Regions from separate parts of the Janthinobacterium sp. SUN118 genome, predicted to be linked through region 2. Evidence: predicted binding sites of a transcription regulator. Region 2 holds the regulator's gene; each other region holds the start of a gene.

Region 1 (4,036 bases), 780 kb from region 2:
ATGGCCAGCGACACCATCTTCATTTCATACGCCTGGATTTTCTTGCCCAGGTATTCCGGCGTGCGGCCTATCATCAGGCCGGCGATGAAGACGGCCAGGATGGCGAACATCAGCATGCCGTACAGGCCCGTGCCCACGCCGCCGAACACCACTTCGCCGAACTGCATCAGCAGCAGCGGCACCATGCCGCCCAGGGGCATGTAGGAGTCGTGCATGGAGTTGACGGCGCCGCACGATGCCGCCGTCGTCACCGCCGCGAACAGGGTCGAGGAACTGATGCCGAAGCGCGTTTCCTTGCCTTCCATATTGCCGCCCGATTGCAGGCTGCTGGCCTGCTGGTCCACGCCCAGCGCCTGTAGGGCAGGATTGGCTTGCTGCTCGGCGCTCATCACGCCGGCCGTCATGACGACGAAGATGACGGTCATGGCGGCCAGTACGGCCCAGCCCTGGCGCATGTCGCCCACCATGCGGCCAAAGGTGAAGCACAGGCCGGCGGGAATCAGGAAGATGGCCAGCATCTGCAGGAAGTTCGACAGCACGGTGGGGTTTTCATACGGATGCGAGGAATTGGCATTGAAGAAGCCGCCGCCATTCGTGCCCAGCAGCTTGATCGACTCCTGCGACGCGACGGGGCCCATGGCGATCGTCTGCGTTTTTGCCACTTGCGCTTCCATCACGGGCTTGCCGGCCGCATCCAGCACGGGCTGGCCATCGGCCGCCATTTTCGGCGTCTCATACGCCACCTGGTCGAGCAGGGTCACTTCCTTGTACGGGGAAAAATTCTGGATCATGCCTTCGCCCATGAAGACGACGGACAAGGCCAAGGAGAGCGGCAGCAGGATGTACAGGGTCGAGCGCACCAGGTCGACCCAGAAATTGCCGATCGACTTGCCCGAGCGCGAGGCGAAGCCGCGCACCAGCGCAAAGATCACGGCGATGCCCGTGGCGGCCGAGAAGAAGTTCTGGCAGGCCAGGCCCAGCATCTGGGTCAGGTAGCTCATGGTCTGTTCGCCGCCGTAGCCCTGCCAGTTGGTATTGGCGACAAAGCTGACGGTGGTATTGAACGAGGAATCCGGGCTGACGGCGCCCAGTCCCTGGGGATTCAGCGGTAAAAAGCCCTGCAGGCGCTGCAGGCCATACACAAACACGGCGCCCACGGTATTGAAGACGATCAGGGCGATGGCATAGCTTTTCCAGCCCATGGCCTTGTCGGCGGGCAGGCCGGACCAGCGGTACAGCAGGTTTTCCAGCTTTTGCAGCCAGCCCAGGCCGCGCAGCGGCGCGTCGCCGGCCACCCTGGCCATGTACGATCCCAGCGGATAGGCGGCCGCCAGCAGCACGACGAGGAAAGCGAGCAGTAATAGTGTTGATTGGGTCGTCATCACAGTTCCTCCGCCTTCAGCAGCGCCACCAGCAGGTACACGAGCAAGCCGGCCGACACGAAGGCGCCCAGCACATAAAACGCGTTCATTTCACGCTCCCTAATTTGTCGCAGGCGACGGCAAAGCCGACCACCACGACGAAAAACACGGCAATCAAGCCGAGATACACGATATCCATTCCCACCCTCATTCAGGTTTGTTTTGATAGTGAGCAGATTAGCCAAATGGATCTAAAAAATTCGTAAAGACTGGGCGGGCAGCTGTAAACAAGATGTAAAAACGGGGGCTTTACCGCATAAAATCCGCCACAATTGGCGCAAAACCACGGCTGTGGCGCACTCTTGTTGCCTTGGAGTAGCGCTATTGCTCGCCGATCAAGATAGAATGCGCGAGCGTCCGCACAAGGACGCCTAGCCTGCCGCACTGCCCTCCCCCAGTGACGCTGGACGGGATATACTGTACATTCATACAGTTATCGCCGCCGCTGTCACTGCGCCGCGCAGTGCCCCGGCCTGGCGTTCCAACCACTGTCTTTACTTAGCTTGAACACGTATGGCCACTAAAAAACCAGCATCCGACTACAGCGAATCATCCATCCGTGTCCTGAAAGGACTGGAACCCGTCAAGCAGCGCCCGGGGATGTACACCCGCACTGAAAATCCGCTGCACATCATTCAGGAAGTGATCGACAATGCCTCCGACGAGGCGCTGGGCGGTCATTGCACGCATATCGCCGTCACGCAAAACACCGATGGCAGCATCACCGTCGAAGACAATGGCCGCGGCATTCCCGTCGGCCTGCATCCGGAAGAAGGCGTGCCGACGGTGGAAATCGTGTTTACGCGGCTGCACGCGGGCGGCAAGTTCGACAAGGGCTCGGGCGGCGCCTACGCGTTTTCGGGCGGCCTGCACGGCGTCGGCGTATCCGTCACCAATGCACTGTCGACGCGCCTGGAAATCACCGTCTGGCGCAAGGAAAGCGACGGCAACGGCCTGCATCACATGGTGTTTGCCAACGGCGACGTGATCGAACCATTGAATTCGCGTCCCGCCCCGCGCGACGGCAAGAAGTCGGGCACGCGCGTGACGGCCTGGCCCGATGCAAAGTATTTTGACTCGCCGAATATCTCGCAAACCGAGCTGCAACGCCTGCTGCGCTCGAAAGCCGTGCTGCTGCCGGGCGTGACGGTCACGCTGACCAATGCCAAGACGGGCGACACGCAAACCTGGCTGTACGCGGAAGGCTTGCGAGGCTACCTGACCGAATCGCTGGCGCAGGTGTCGAATGGCGAAACGCTGATCCCCCTGTTCGAGGGCGCGCAATACGCGGGCCCGGACTCGGAAGGCTTTGCCGAAGGCGAAGGCGCGGCCTGGGTCGTGGCGTGGACGGAAGAAGGCGCCATCGTGCGCGAGTCGTATGTCAACCTGATTCCCACCTCGAATGGCGGCACGCACGAATCGGGCTTGCGCGACGGCCTGTTCGGCGCCGTGAAGAACTTCGTCGAGATGCATTCGCTGCTGCCGAAAGGCGTGAAGCTGCTGCCCGAAGACGTATTCGCGCGCGCTTCCTTCGTGCTGTCGGCGAAGGTGCTGGACCCGCAATTCCAGGGCCAGATCAAGGAACGCCTGAACTCGCGCGACGCCGTGCGTCTCGTCTCGACCTTCACCAAGCCGCCGCTGGAACTGTGGCTGAACCAGCACGTCGACTACGGCAAGAAGCTGGCCGAATTGGTGATCAAGCAGGCGCAGTCGCGCCAGCGCTCGCTGCAAAAAGTGGAAAAGAAAAAATCCTCGGGCGTGGCCGTATTGCCGGGCAAGCTGACCGACTGCGAATCGTCGGACATCACGCGCAATGAACTGTTCCTCGTCGAGGGCGACTCGGCGGGAGGTTCGGCCAAGATGGGCCGCGACAAGGAATTCCAGGCCATCCTGCCCCTGCGCGGCAAGGTGCTGAACTCGTGGGAGACGGACCGCGACCGCCTGTTCGCCAACAACGAGATCCACGACATCGCAGTCGCCATCGGCGTCGACCCGCACACCGTGGGCGACACGCCCGACCTGTCCGGTCTGCGCTACGGCAAGATCTGTATCCTCTCCGACGCGGACGTGGACGGCTCGCACATCCAGGTATTGCTGCTGACCCTGTTCTTCAAGCACTTCCCCGCCCTGATCAACAAGGGCCATATCTGCATCGCCCGTCCGCCGCTGTACCGCGTGGACGCACCCGCGCGCGGCAAGAAGCCGATCCAGAAAATCTACGCGCTCGACGACGGCGAACTGCTCGCCATCGAGGACAAGCTGCGCAAGGAAGGCGTGAAACAGGGCGCCTGGTCGATCTCGCGCTTCAAGGGCCTGGGCGAGATGAACGCCGAGCAGCTGTGGGAAACGACGATGAACCCGGACACGCGCCGCCTGCTGCCCGTGACCCTGGGCGAAATCGACCACATGGCCTCGGCCGCCCGCTTCAACATGCTGATGGGCAAAGGCGAGGCGGCAGGCCGCCGCGCCTGGATCGAGGAACACGGCAATGAGGCGGAGGCGGATATCTAAATGATCATCGGCATCGACCTCGGCACCACCAACAGCCTGGTCGCCATCTGGCGCGACGGCAAGGCATCCATCATTCCGAATGCGCTGGGCGACCACCTGACGCC
Region 2 (4,036 bases):
ATTCCATCGTGCGCGGCACCACCAGTCGTGAAATCGTGCAGATGGCGCGCGAAGCGGGCGCGACGAAAGTCATCTTCGCCTCGGCCGCGCCTCCGGTAATCTACCCGAACGTGTACGGCATCGACATGCCGACGCGCGACGAACTGATCGCCTATGGCCGCACGACGGAAGAAGTGTGCCGCGAAATCACGGCCGATTACCTGGTGTACCAGGATATCGGCGCGCTGAAGCAGGCGATTGCCGACGTCAACCCGGCCCTGACCAGTTTCGAGGCGTCGTGCTTCGATGGCGTGTACGTGACGGGCGACGTGTCGCAGGAATACCTGGACCGCCTGGAGTACGCGCGCCACCATCCGAAGGCGGCAGCGCCCGAGGATACGCCGCGTTCCCAGCTGAACCTGAACCTGGCGACGACGGAAGCATAATCGTCCAGCCCGGCCTGCGCCGGGCTTTTTTTTGTCTGACTTTTTCACTGCCTTGCGCACCACCCGACCATGAGCGACAACAAGACTTACGGCTTTACCACCACCATCCTGCATAACGACCGTCGCAAGGGCATCGAGCACGGTTCGCTGCACAAGCCCGTGCACACGTCCGTCGCGTTCGGCTACGGCGATGCGCGCCAGCTCGCTTCCGTGTTCCAGGGCAAGGAGCCCGGCTTCCGCTACGGCCGCCAGGGCAATCCGACCGTTTCCGCGCTGGAAGACAAGGTCAACAAGATGGAGGACGGCGTGGCCACGCTGTGCTTCGCCACCGGCATGGGCGCCATCGGCGCCGTCGTGCAGGCGCTGCTGCGCGCGGGCGACCACGTCGTGTCGTCGGCTTTTCTATTCGGCAACACCAACAGCCTGTGGCAGACGGTGACGGGGCAGGGCATGGCCGTGTCGTTTGTCGACGCCACCGATGTGGCCAACGTGGCGGCCGCCATCACGCCGGCCACGCGCATCGTGTTTGTCGAAACCATCGCCAATCCGCGCACGCAGATCGCCGACCTGGCGAAGATCGGCGAGTTGTGCCGCGAAAAAGGCATCCTGTATATCGTCGACAACACCATGACGACGCCGTATTTGTTTCGTCCGAAAGCGGTGGGCGCGGGCCTGGTGGTCAATGCGCTGACCAAGTCCATCGGCGGCCACGGCAATGCACTGGGCGGCAGCTTGACGGACACGGGCGTGTTCGACTGGACGCAATATCCGAACATCTTTGACAATTATAAAAAGGCGGCGCCGGCCCAGTGGGGCATCGCGCAAATCCGCGCCAAGGCCTTGCGCGACTTCGGCGCCTCGCTGGGACCGGAAGCGGCGCACCATATCGCCGTCGGCGCGGAAACCATGGCCTTGCGCATGGACCGTACCTGCTCCAACGCCCTGGCGCTGGCGACCATGCTGCAGGCGGATCCACGCGTGGCTGCCGTGCATTATCCGGGCTTGGCCTCGCATCCGCAGCACGCGCTGGCAACGGACTTGTTCCGCAGCTATGGCTCCCTGTTCAGCTTTGAGTTGAAAGACGGCATCGACTGCTTCGATTTCCTCAATCGCCTGAACCTGGCTATCCCGGCCAGCAACCTCGGTGACACGCGCACCCTCATCATTCCCGTTGCCCACACGATCTTTTACGAGATGGGCGCCGAGCGCCGCGCCAGCATGGGCATCGCCGAATCGCTGATCCGCGTCTCCGTCGGCATCGAGGACGAGGCGGATCTGCTCGAGGATTTCCGTAATGCGCTGGAGGCATAAAACGCCCGGGCGATAAAAAAGGGCCGCAACAGCATGACTGTTGCGGCCCTTTTTGCGTTTTACGTGCGACAGCTGCCAGGAAAAATCAATGCCAGCTGCGCATCAAGCCAACTGCCAGCCCTTCCAGGGCGAATTCGTCTTCGGGCGACACGGTAATGACCTTGAAATCGGGGTTTTCCGGCAGCAGTTCGATGACGGAGCCCGTCTTCTTGTAGCGCTTGACGGTGACTTCGTCGCCGATGCGGGCGACGACGATCTGGCCATTCTTGGCGCTGTCGACCTTCTTGACTGCCAACAAGTCGCCATCCATGATGCCGGCGTCGCGCATGGACCAGCCGCGCACCTTCAGCAGGAAGTCGGGCTTGGCCGAGAACAGGGCAGGATCGACGTTGTAGCTCGCTTCCAGGTTTTCCTGTGCCAGGATGGGCGAACCGGCCGCCACGCGGCCGATCAGCGGTAGCGACATCAGCAGGGCCGCCGGCACCTTCGATGGCAGCGTTTCGGCCGCCGCGCCGATCAGGCGGATGCCGCGCGACGTGCCCGGCGAAATCTCGATCGCGCCCTTGCGGGCCAGGGCCTGCAAATGCTCTTCGGCCGCATTGGCCGATTTAAAACCCAATTCATTGGCAATCTCGGCGCGGGTGGGAGGAAAGCCCGTATTTTCAATCGCGTCCTTGATCAGGTTCAGGATTTGTTCTTGTCGTGCTGTCAGCTTGATCATGAGCGGTGGGTGCATACTAAAATGCTGTCTATATGAACAGTCTGTATTTTTGTACAGTATCGCCGACTATGCAAGCCCAATTTCACCATTTCGCAAAATAATTCAACGATCGGCTTGTTCCTGGCGCGATCACTTCAATTTATTGCCAATTTGCAATTTTCTCTGCTAGTATGCGCATGATATTTTTTTGGCAATGTGGCATCCGGGCCATGTGTGCCTCTCTTCATCCGTAAAACTATAAAAGGATTCCATGATCGACCGATGTGGTAAGCGTTTCACCTTGCTGGCTGGCTTGCTGGGCATCTTATTTGCCGGGAATGCGTGCGCCTTTACCCTGGGCACGCATGTCTGGGTGGGGCAGCAGGTCATCAACGATCTGGCGGACGATGGCAAGATCACTATTGTATTGCAGGGAAAGCCCGTCACCCTCGAAGTGCCCGCGCATGTGCGCAGTGCCATCCTGGCGAACCAGACGGAGTTCTTGCTGGGGAATATAGGTCCCGACTCGGCGCCGGACATTCTCGTCGGGCAAACCATCGTCCATCCCGGCATCGAAGACGGCTGGAAGACCAACGACTGGCTGCGTTTCCTGCTCAACAGCGCCAGGGGTAACGCCGCGGGCACGGCATACGCCTATGGCTACCTGGGGCATGCCTCGGCCGACATGTTCGCCCACACGTATGTCAATCAGTATGCGGGAGACATCTTTGACCTGGCCGATGAAACGCTGGTGGAGCAGCGGCATATTGCTCTCGAGGGCTTTATCGGGAGGCTGACGCCGCCGTTGCGCGACCACACGGGCAAGCAGCTTGGCGCCGTGCGCGCCTTGATCAAGCCCAGTGATGCATTCGGCACGTTTGTGCGCGACACGCTGGTGCTCAACGATACGGTGCAGGAGCAATACAGCCGCGGCAAGTATGGACGGCATTTGGCGGCCTACCATGCCTACCGCAAATCCATCGACGCGATGGTGGCCAATCCTGCGTGGAACCAGCTCGACGTCGCGGTCGTGCGGCTGTTTGCGTCGAACTGGGGCGTGGCGCTGTCGTCGAACGACGCGCAAAAGATCATCGACAAGGCCAATGTCATCATCCCCAAGGTACAGGCGGGCGAGGACCGCATCCAGTCCCTGGCAAACGATCTGGTCAATGCCACGCAGCATCTTGACGATGCCCTGTTCAGCGGCGTGAAGAAGGCCACGCAGACCGTGTTCAGTGTCGAGCAGGAGATACTCCAGCTGCACCTGCAGATTTCCAGCAAGGAAAGCGAGTTGCGCCGCAAGGCAAGTTGCCCGAAAGAATGGCAGGATCCGTTCGGCCATCGTGCATGTCAAAAAGCAAACGATGTGATCGACTCCATCAATGGCTCGGTCAATGCGGCCCTGGGCTCGCTCAATGGCAAGCTGGCGGCCAAGCGGCAGCAGCTGTTGCAGGCCAGTATCGCCGTGCGCGATGCTGCGGTGGCATCGCAAAAGCTGGTGCAGATCGTCAGCAATGCCGCCATTGATTTCAGCCAGCGCATGGGGCAGAACACGTCGCCGATCAAGGGGCCGCTGATAGGCTGGCGCAATGATGTCGAT
Region 3 (4,036 bases), on a different contig from region 2:
TCAGATCCATGCTGGTCGCCGGCGTAAATTTGTTCGAGGACAGCGCCTCTTCCAGTTGTTCTGGCGTATAAGCCCATGGTGCGGGCAGGCGGTAAATCTGAAGATTCTTGAACCACATAGTTTTTGTCTTCCGTTTGTTTCAGTAGTGCCAGGGGAACGCCATTCTACACTTTCGACACGCTCATGCCGTCAAAGGCGCGGACTGGCGCGATGCTTGTACAACAGGATTGGTGGCCGCGCGATGCCGCTACAGGGCGGGAAACAGCTCGGCCTGGGCCGGCGCCTGCCGCGTGACCAGGGCAGGATCGGACAGGGTCGAGATGCGCACGCCCAGCAGGCGGATTTTTTTCTCGAACGGCACGCGCCGCAAACAATCGCGGCTGGCACGCAGGATGGCGGCGGCATCCGCCGTGGCGCTGGGCAAGGTGACATCGCGCGTCACCGTGCTGAAATCCTCGAAGCGCAGCTTGATGCCCACCGTGCGCCCCGCCAGCGACTGCTTGTCGAGGTCGCCCGCCACGCGCGTGCACAGGCTTTCCAGCTTTTCCGACAGGGTGGCGCGGTCGCGCACCACCTGCAAGTCGCGCTCGAACGTCGTTTCGCGGCTGACGGACTTGGTTTCCCGGCTCGTCTGCACGGGCCGCTCGTCGATGCCCAGCGCCGCCTGCCGCAGCCAGCTGGTGTACACGTCGCCAAACTGCGTGCGCAGCATGGCCAGGTCGGCTTGCGCCAGCTGGCCGATGCTGACGATGCCCAGCGCTTCCAGCTTGGCCGTGGCCTTCGGCCCGATGCCGTTGATTTTTTTCGCCGGCAGGGGCCACACGCGCGTTGCCACATCCTCGGGCGACAAGATGGTCAGACCATCGGGTTTTTCCAGATCGGAACAGATTTTCGCCAGCAATTTGTTCGGCGCCAGGCCGATCGAGCACGACAGGCCCGTCGCCTCGGACACGGCCGCCTTCAGGCGCGCGGCCATGGCCGGCGCCTGCCCGCCATATTCCGTCAGGTCGACATAGATTTCATCGATGCCCACGTTCTGGATGATGGGGCACAGGTGGGCCACGGCCTGCTTGAAACGGGCCGAGTACTCGCGGTACGCCTCGAAGTCGGCCGGCAGCAGGATGCTGTCCGGCGCCAGCTTGGCCGCCTTCATGATGCCCATGGCGGAAAACACGCCGAACGCGCGCGCCGCATACGTCGACGTGGTGACGACGCCGCGCCCCACGTAATCGCGCATGCGCGCAAACTGCCGCGTGCCATCTTCCTGCAGCACGGGCTGCTGCAAGCGGCCACCGCCGATGACGACGGCTTCGCCGCGCAATTCCGGATATTTCAGCAATTCAACGGACGCAAAGAAGGCATCCATGTCCAGGTGGGCAATCCAGCGGCGCGGCGCGGGTGACTCAGGAAATGTAGGGGCAGATAGGGTCAAGGGCACCTCGCGGCGGGATGCTGTTAAATACTGTTGTTATATACAGTATCGCTGGAAATGCCCGTGGATGCAAGCGCCGGCGCAGCATTGACTGAAATCATGATTGGCTTTTCTATTTAGCAAGAATAGAATCGCTGCACAACAACGAAACCTAGGGAGTTGCCTTGTCCACAGTACCTTACGTCTTACGCCGCCTGGCCGCCTGCTCATCCATCATGCCGGCCCTGCTGCTGTCCACGCTTTCGCCATCCGCGACAGCCGCCGACGCCGCCACCACCACCGTCGCCACGGCCACCGCACCCGTCGCAGCCCCCGTTGCCGCCAAGACAGCATGGCAGGAAACACGCCATGGCACGGTCGTCACGGACGACTACCGCTGGCTGCAAAAGAAGAGCGATCCAGCCGTGATCGACTACCTGAATGCGGAAAACGCCTATACGGCGGCCGTCACGGCACCGATACAGCCGCTGGCCGACAAGGTGTATGCCGAAATCAAGGGCCGCATGCAGGAAGTGGACCTGTCCGTGCCTGCACGCCAGGGCAATTTCTACTATTACACGCGCGTGGAAGCGGGCAAGCAGTACCCGATCCATTGCCGCCGCCCTATCGGCAAGGGCGGCGCCTATGATGCGCAGGCGCCTGAGGAAGTCCTGCTGGACCAGAATCAATTGGCCGAAGGCCAAAAATTCTTTGCCGTGCGCGCGTTTTCCATCAGCCCGAATGAACAGCTGCTGGCCTACACCACCGACACGACGGGTTTCCGCCAGTACGAATTGCACGTCAAGGATTTGAAGACGGGCAAGTTACTTACCGACAGCATGCCACGCGTAACGTCGCTGGCCTGGGCGTCGGACAACGCCACCCTGATGCTGGCCCAGGAAGACGCCACCACCAAGCGTTCGGACCGCGTATTCCGCCTGGCCCTGGGCGGCACGCAGCAGCAGGTCTACCACGAGCCGGTGGAACAGTTCGCCATCAACGTGGGCCGCACGCACGACAAGCAATTCTTTGTGCTCACCTCGGGCAGCACGGATACGACGGAAGTGCTGCTGTTGCCAACCAACAAGCCGGAAGGCAGCTTCCAGCCCGTGCTGAAGCGCGAGAAGGGCCACCGCTACGTCGTCGAGCACCGCGACGGCCAGCTGTATATTCTGACCAACAAGGAGGCGAAGAATTTCCGCATCGTCAGCGCGCCGCTGTCGGATCCGCAGGCCCGGCACTGGAAGACGCTGGTGCCGCACAACAAGGATGCCGTGATCCAGTCCATCGACGTCTTCCAGGGCTACCTGGTGGTGATGGAAAAAGCGCGCGCCCTGAACCGCGCGCGCATCCATGATTTTGCGCAGAAGAACTGGAAAACCGTGCAGTTCGACGATGCCGTCTACCTGGCCAGCGCGGCCGGCACGCCGGAATTTTCCGCCACGCAATTTCGCATGTCCTACCAGTCCCCCGTCACGCCGCCCACCGTCATCGACGTGAACATGCAAGATGGCAAGCGCACGGTGCTGAAGCAGCAGGAAATCGTCGGCGGCTTTGACGGCAGCCGCTACACCACGCAGCGCCTGTGGGTGAAAGCGCGCGATGGCGTGCAAGTGCCGCTGTGGATCGTCTACAAGAAAGGCGTCAAGCTCGACGGTTCCGCGCCGCTGCTGCTGTACTCGTATGGTTCCTACGGCATCTCGACGGAAGCCAGCTTTGCCATCAGCCGCATCAGCCTGCTGGAACGGGGCGTCATCTATGCGCAAGCGCATATCCGTGGCGGCACCGACATGGGCGAAGCCTGGCATGAGGACGGCATGCTGATGAAGAAGAAAAATACCTTCAATGACTTCATCGACAGCGCCGACTACCTGGTGCGCGAAAAATGGACGAGCCCGAACCGCCTGATCATCCAGGGCGGCAGTGCCGGTGGCTTGCTGATGGGCGCCGTCGTCAACATGCGTCCCGAACTGTTCCACGCCGTGCACGCGGCCGTGCCCTTCGTCGACGTGATGAACACCATGATGGACGCCAGCCTGCCGCTGACCACGGGCGAATACCTGGAATGGGGTGACCCGAACCAGAAGGCGGCCTATGACTACATGCTCAGCTACTCGCCTTACGACAACATTGCACGTAGGAATTATCCCGCCATGCTGGTGACGACGGGCCTCAACGACAGCCAGGTCATGTACTGGGAACCGGCCAAATACGTGGCCAAGCTGCGCGCGTATAAAACGGACGGCAATCCCCTGCTGCTGAAAACGAATATGGGCGCCGGCCACGGCGGCGCCTCGGGCCGCTATAACGCCATCGCCGAAAACGCTTTTAATATGGCGTGGATGCTGTCGCAATGGGGCATCGACAGCTAAAACGGTAAAAAGTTGGAAAAAGCGCTTGCAGAAGGATTTTGCCCGTCCTATAATAGCGCCTCTTCCAGACGTGGTGACAAACGTCGGGATGGTTTTCTGAGACAAGCAACGGGTGCTTAGCTCAGTTGGTAGAGCGGCGCCCTTACAAGGCGTAGGTCGGGAGTTCGAGCCTCTCAGCACCCACCAAATCAGAAAACTGTCCAGTGCTTCATGGATCAGCAACACAGATCATACGAGCTTGGAGTGGTAGTTC
Region 4 (4,036 bases), on a different contig from region 2:
CAGCGCCGGTCCCGCATGCAGGGTGGCGCCATCCCACAGCATGCTGGCCCGGGGCGTGGCGATCATCCAGCTGATGGCGCCCATGCGGCGCGCAAAGTGGCGCGCCACTTGCGGCAGCACCTCGTGCGCGGGCTCGAACCAGGCGACGAAGCGCGGCGCGCCAGCCGCTTCGTCGCGTTCCCTGAAGCGTACATAGGCATGCATGTCGTGCTCTTCGCGGCGCACGGCCTTGGCCATGGCGTGCAGGCGCGCGCCGTCCGCATCGGCGGGAGACAGTACGTCGTGCTGGCCCAGCTGCCAGCGCCACAGCACCTGGTACAGAAAGGCCCAGCGGTCGGCGGCGTTGAAACAGGCGGCCGCCTCCAGCAGCTCCACCAGCTGGCGCGGCAGGCGCAAGGCGGGCGCCAACATGACAGTGTCGGCAGGCGCGGGGGCGGACGAAAACAGGTCGCCATCATCCGCTTGCGCGTGCCAGGCGACATCGGCAGGTGGCACTTTGCGCGCGATCAATTCGCGGGCGGCCGCGCGCCACTCGTCGAACGATTGCGCCAGCCGCGCCACGGCGTTCATGCCGCCTGCAATTCCGGCCACAAATGCATCTGCCGCGGCGCTTCCGCCATGGCCTGGCGCAGGTGTTCGGAAGCCGTGGTGTCGCGCGCGGGGAAATAATCGGCCGTGATGATGAAGGGCGCGATTTTCTTCATGCTGCAGCGCAGGCGCGACAGGTCGGCGTAGCGCACTTGCCGCAGCCGGCGCAGGTCGACGATGCGCTGTGCGTTGCGCAAGCCGATGCCGGGCACGCGCGCGATCATGTGCTGCGCCGCGTGGTTCAAGTCCAGCGGAAAATGTTCGCGGTGCGCCAGCGCCCACGCCAGCTTGGGGTCGATATCGAGCGCCAGGTTGCCGCCCGTTGCCGGCAGCAGTTCGCTGGCCCGGAAGCCATAGCTGCGCAGCAAAAAATCGGCCTGGTACAGCCGGTGTTCGCGCAGCATCGGCGGCGGCGCCAGCGGCACGCTTTTCGGGCTGTCGGGGATGGGGCTGAAGGCCGAGTAGTACACGCGCTTGAGCTTGTAGCTGCCGTACAGGGTCTCGGCCGTGGAGAGGATCTGCTGGTCGTCGCTGGCGTCGGCGCCGACGATCATCTGCGTGCTTTGCCCGGCCGGCGCGAAGCGCGGCGACCTTGGTTCCTCTGCCTTTTCATCGAGCTTGCGGCGGATGGCGCCCATGGCCAGCTTGATCGTGTGCACGCTTTTTTCCGGCGCCAGTGCTTGCACGCTGTCCTGCGTCGGCAGTTCGATATTGACGCTGAGCCGGTCGGCATAGCGGCCCGCCTGCGCGATCAGGGCGGGATCGGCGTCGGGGATGGTTTTCAGGTGGATGTAGCCGCGGAACTGGTGCACCTCGCGCAGCTCGCGCGCCACCTGCACCAGCTGTTCCATCGTGTAGTCGGCCGACTGGATGATGCCGGAACTGAGGAACAGGCCGTCGATGTAGTTGCGCAGGTAAAAATCGGCCGTCAGCCTGACCACTTCGGCCACCGTAAACCGCGCGCGCGGCACGTTCGAGCTGCGGCGGTTGACGCAGTACTGGCAATCGTACAGGCAGTAATTGGTCAGCAGTATTTTCAGCAGGGAGACGCAGCGCCCGTCCGGCGTGTAGCTGTGGCAGATGCCCATGCCCGAGGTGGCACCAAAGCCGTCCTTGCCGATGGAATCGCGCTTGGGCGCGCCACTGCTGGCGCAGGACGCGTCGTACTTGGCCGCGTCGGCCAGGATTTCCAGCTTGTCCGTCAATTTCATGGCTCACCTCAATATACTGTGTTTATATACAGTATATCAGGGAATGCATGCTGCGCTGTCTTGACTTGTACGATGGCAGAACGTTATATATAAGTGTATATTACGCTCCTTGTTCACCGTTCACTTTACAAGGATACGACCATGCGCCTCACCCCTCTCGCCCAATTCTTCGGCACCGCCCTGCTTGCCACCGTCGCCTCGTCCGCCCTGGCCGGCGAAGTGGTCGTCTCGGCTGCCGCCAGCCTGACGAATGCGTTCAAGGATGCGGCGCAGGGCTATGAGGCGCAGTATCCGGGCAGCAAAGTCTCGCTGAACTTCGCCGCTTCGGGCGTGCTGCTGCAGCAGATCGTCAAGGGCGCGCCCGTCGACGTGTTTGCCTCGGCCGACCAGGAAACCATGGATGCGGCGCAAAAGCAGGGCCTCGTATTGCCGGCCGACCGCCAGGATTTCGTCGGCAACAGCCTGGTGCTGATCGTGCCGCACGACAGCAAGCTCGGCATCAAGAGCCTGACGGACCTGACGCACAAGGGCGTGACCCGCGTCGCCATCGCCAACCCGGCCAGCGTGCCCGTTGGCCGCTATTCGGAAGGCGCGCTGAAGAAGGCCAAGCTGTGGGACGCCGTGCAGACCAAGGCCATCGGCACGCAAAACGTGCGCCAGTCGCTCGATTACGTGGCGCGCGGCGAAGTCGATGCGGGTTTCGTCTATGCCACCGACGCGGCCATCATGAAGGATAAAGTGAATGTGGTGCTGGAAGTGCCGCTGGACGCGCCCGTGCTGTACCCGATCGCCACCATCAAGGACAGCGCCAACCAGGCCGAGGCGAAGCGTTTCGTCAGCTACCTGCAGACGGCGCCGGCGCAAGCCATCCTCGCCAAGTACGGCTTCAAGAAACCATAGTTAGCCAAGTTCCCGCATGGATATCGCCTGGACCGCGCTGGCCCTGTCGCTGAAGGTGGCGGCGTGGGCCACGGCGCTCAATTTGTTGCTCGGCATCGGCACCGGCTATCTGCTGGCGCGTGCCCGCTTTCCTGGGCGTAACCTGCTCGATGCGCTGCTGACCTTGCCGATGGTGATGCCACCCACCGTGCTCGGCTACTATTTGCTGGTCTTGCTGGGCCGGCGCGGTCCGCTCGGTATCTGGCTGCAGGATAACTTCGGCATCAACCTGATCTTCACCTGGCAAGGCGCCGTGATCGCCTCGACGGTGGTGGCCTTCCCCCTCGTCTTCAAGCCCGCGCGCGCCGCCTTCGAGGCCGTCGACGGCCAGCTCGAGCAGGCGGCCCGCGTGCTGGGCATCTCGGAGCTGGCGATTTTCTTCCGCGTCACCCTGCCGCTGGCGTGGCGCGGCATCCTGGCCGGCGTGCTGCTGGGCTTTGTGCGCGCGCTGGGCGAATTCGGCGCCACCCTGATGGTGGCTGGCAGCATTCCCGGCAAGACGCAGACCCTGTCGGTCGCCGTGTATGAAGCCGTGCAGGCGGGCCAGGACGATGCGGCCAACATGCTGGTGCTGATCACTTCCGTCGTTTGCATCGTGGTGCTGCTGGCCGCCGGCCGCCTGGCACCGGGACGCATCGCTCACAAATGACCGCCATGCAACTTGACCTCGACCTCCGCGCCACCTTGCGCTCCGGCAAACGCCGTTTTGACATGCACGTGCAGTGCACGTCCAGCAGCCAGCGCATCGCCATGTATGGCCCGTCCGGGGCCGGCAAGAGCATGACCCTGAAAGCCATTGCCGGCCTCTTCACCCCGGACGCAGGCCATATCCGGCTGAACGGGCGCACCCTGTTCGATTCCGCCGCCGGCATCAACCTGCCGCCGCAGCAGCGCAATGTCGCCTATCTGTTCCAGGACTACGCGCTGTTCCCGCACCTGACGGTGCGCCAGAACGTGGGCTTTGGCCTGGCGCGGGGCTGGTTCAATCCGCGCGCGCGCGAAAAACTGGCCAAGGTCGAGCACTGGCTCGACGCGTTTCACCTGCAGGAACTGGCGCACCAGTTCCCCGACGAGTTGTCCGGCGGCCAGCGCCAAAGGGTGGCGCTGGCAAGGGCGCTCGTGGCCGAACCGGCCGCCCTGCTGCTCGACGAGCCGTTTGCCGCCCTCGATCCGGCCCTGCGTGTCAAAATGCGCCTCGAGTTGAGCCAGTGGCAGCAGCGCCTGGACGTGCCCATGATCCTGATCACGCATGATCCGGAAGATGCGCGCATCCTGGGCGAACATGTGCTTTACTTGCG

The links. The regulator LexA, encoded in region 2, represses DNA repair genes until DNA is damaged. The targets are predictions, from matches to a motif close to ACTGTATNNNNATACAGT.
Region 1: a site for LexA is predicted at 1,838-1,855, ahead of O0880_RS02135 (DNA topoisomerase IV subunit B). Genes of this name have one in related genera too.
Region 3: a site for LexA is predicted at 1,462-1,479, ahead of dinB (DNA polymerase IV). Genes of this name have one in related genera too.
Region 4: a site for LexA is predicted at 1,815-1,832, ahead of O0880_RS18830 (putative DNA modification/repair radical SAM protein). Genes of this name have one in related genera too.

What each region holds. Positions count from the first base shown of each region.
Region 1 is NZ_JAPUBV010000001.1:462,409-466,444, reverse strand. It holds gene kdpA (potassium-transporting ATPase subunit KdpA) at 1-1,382, opposite strand, end outside; gene kdpF (K(+)-transporting ATPase subunit F) at 1,382-1,471, opposite strand; gene O0880_RS02135 (DNA topoisomerase IV subunit B) at 1,935-3,932, shown strand; gene O0880_RS02130 (molecular chaperone HscC) at 3,933-4,036, shown strand, end outside.
Region 2 is NZ_JAPUBV010000001.1:1,244,175-1,248,210, forward strand. It holds gene purF (amidophosphoribosyltransferase) at 1-425, shown strand, start outside; gene O0880_RS05670 (cystathionine gamma-synthase family protein) at 495-1,736, shown strand; gene lexA (transcriptional repressor LexA) at 1,822-2,457, opposite strand; gene O0880_RS05680 (zinc dependent phospholipase C family protein) at 2,708-4,036, shown strand, end outside.
Region 3 is NZ_JAPUBV010000007.1:127,171-131,206, reverse strand. It holds gene O0880_RS27480 (recombination-associated protein RdgC) at 1-118, opposite strand, end outside; gene dinB (DNA polymerase IV) at 248-1,381, opposite strand; gene O0880_RS27470 (S9 family peptidase) at 1,597-3,783, shown strand; tRNA gene O0880_RS27465 (tRNA-Val) at 3,894-3,969, shown strand; tRNA gene O0880_RS27460 (tRNA-Asp) at 4,024-4,036, shown strand, end outside.
Region 4 is NZ_JAPUBV010000002.1:700,040-704,075, forward strand. It holds gene O0880_RS18825 (UdgX family uracil-DNA binding protein) at 1-570, opposite strand, end outside; gene O0880_RS18830 (putative DNA modification/repair radical SAM protein) at 567-1,799, opposite strand; gene modA (molybdate ABC transporter substrate-binding protein) at 1,941-2,699, shown strand; gene modB (molybdate ABC transporter permease subunit) at 2,716-3,387, shown strand; gene O0880_RS18845 (ATP-binding cassette domain-containing protein) at 3,393-4,036, shown strand, end outside.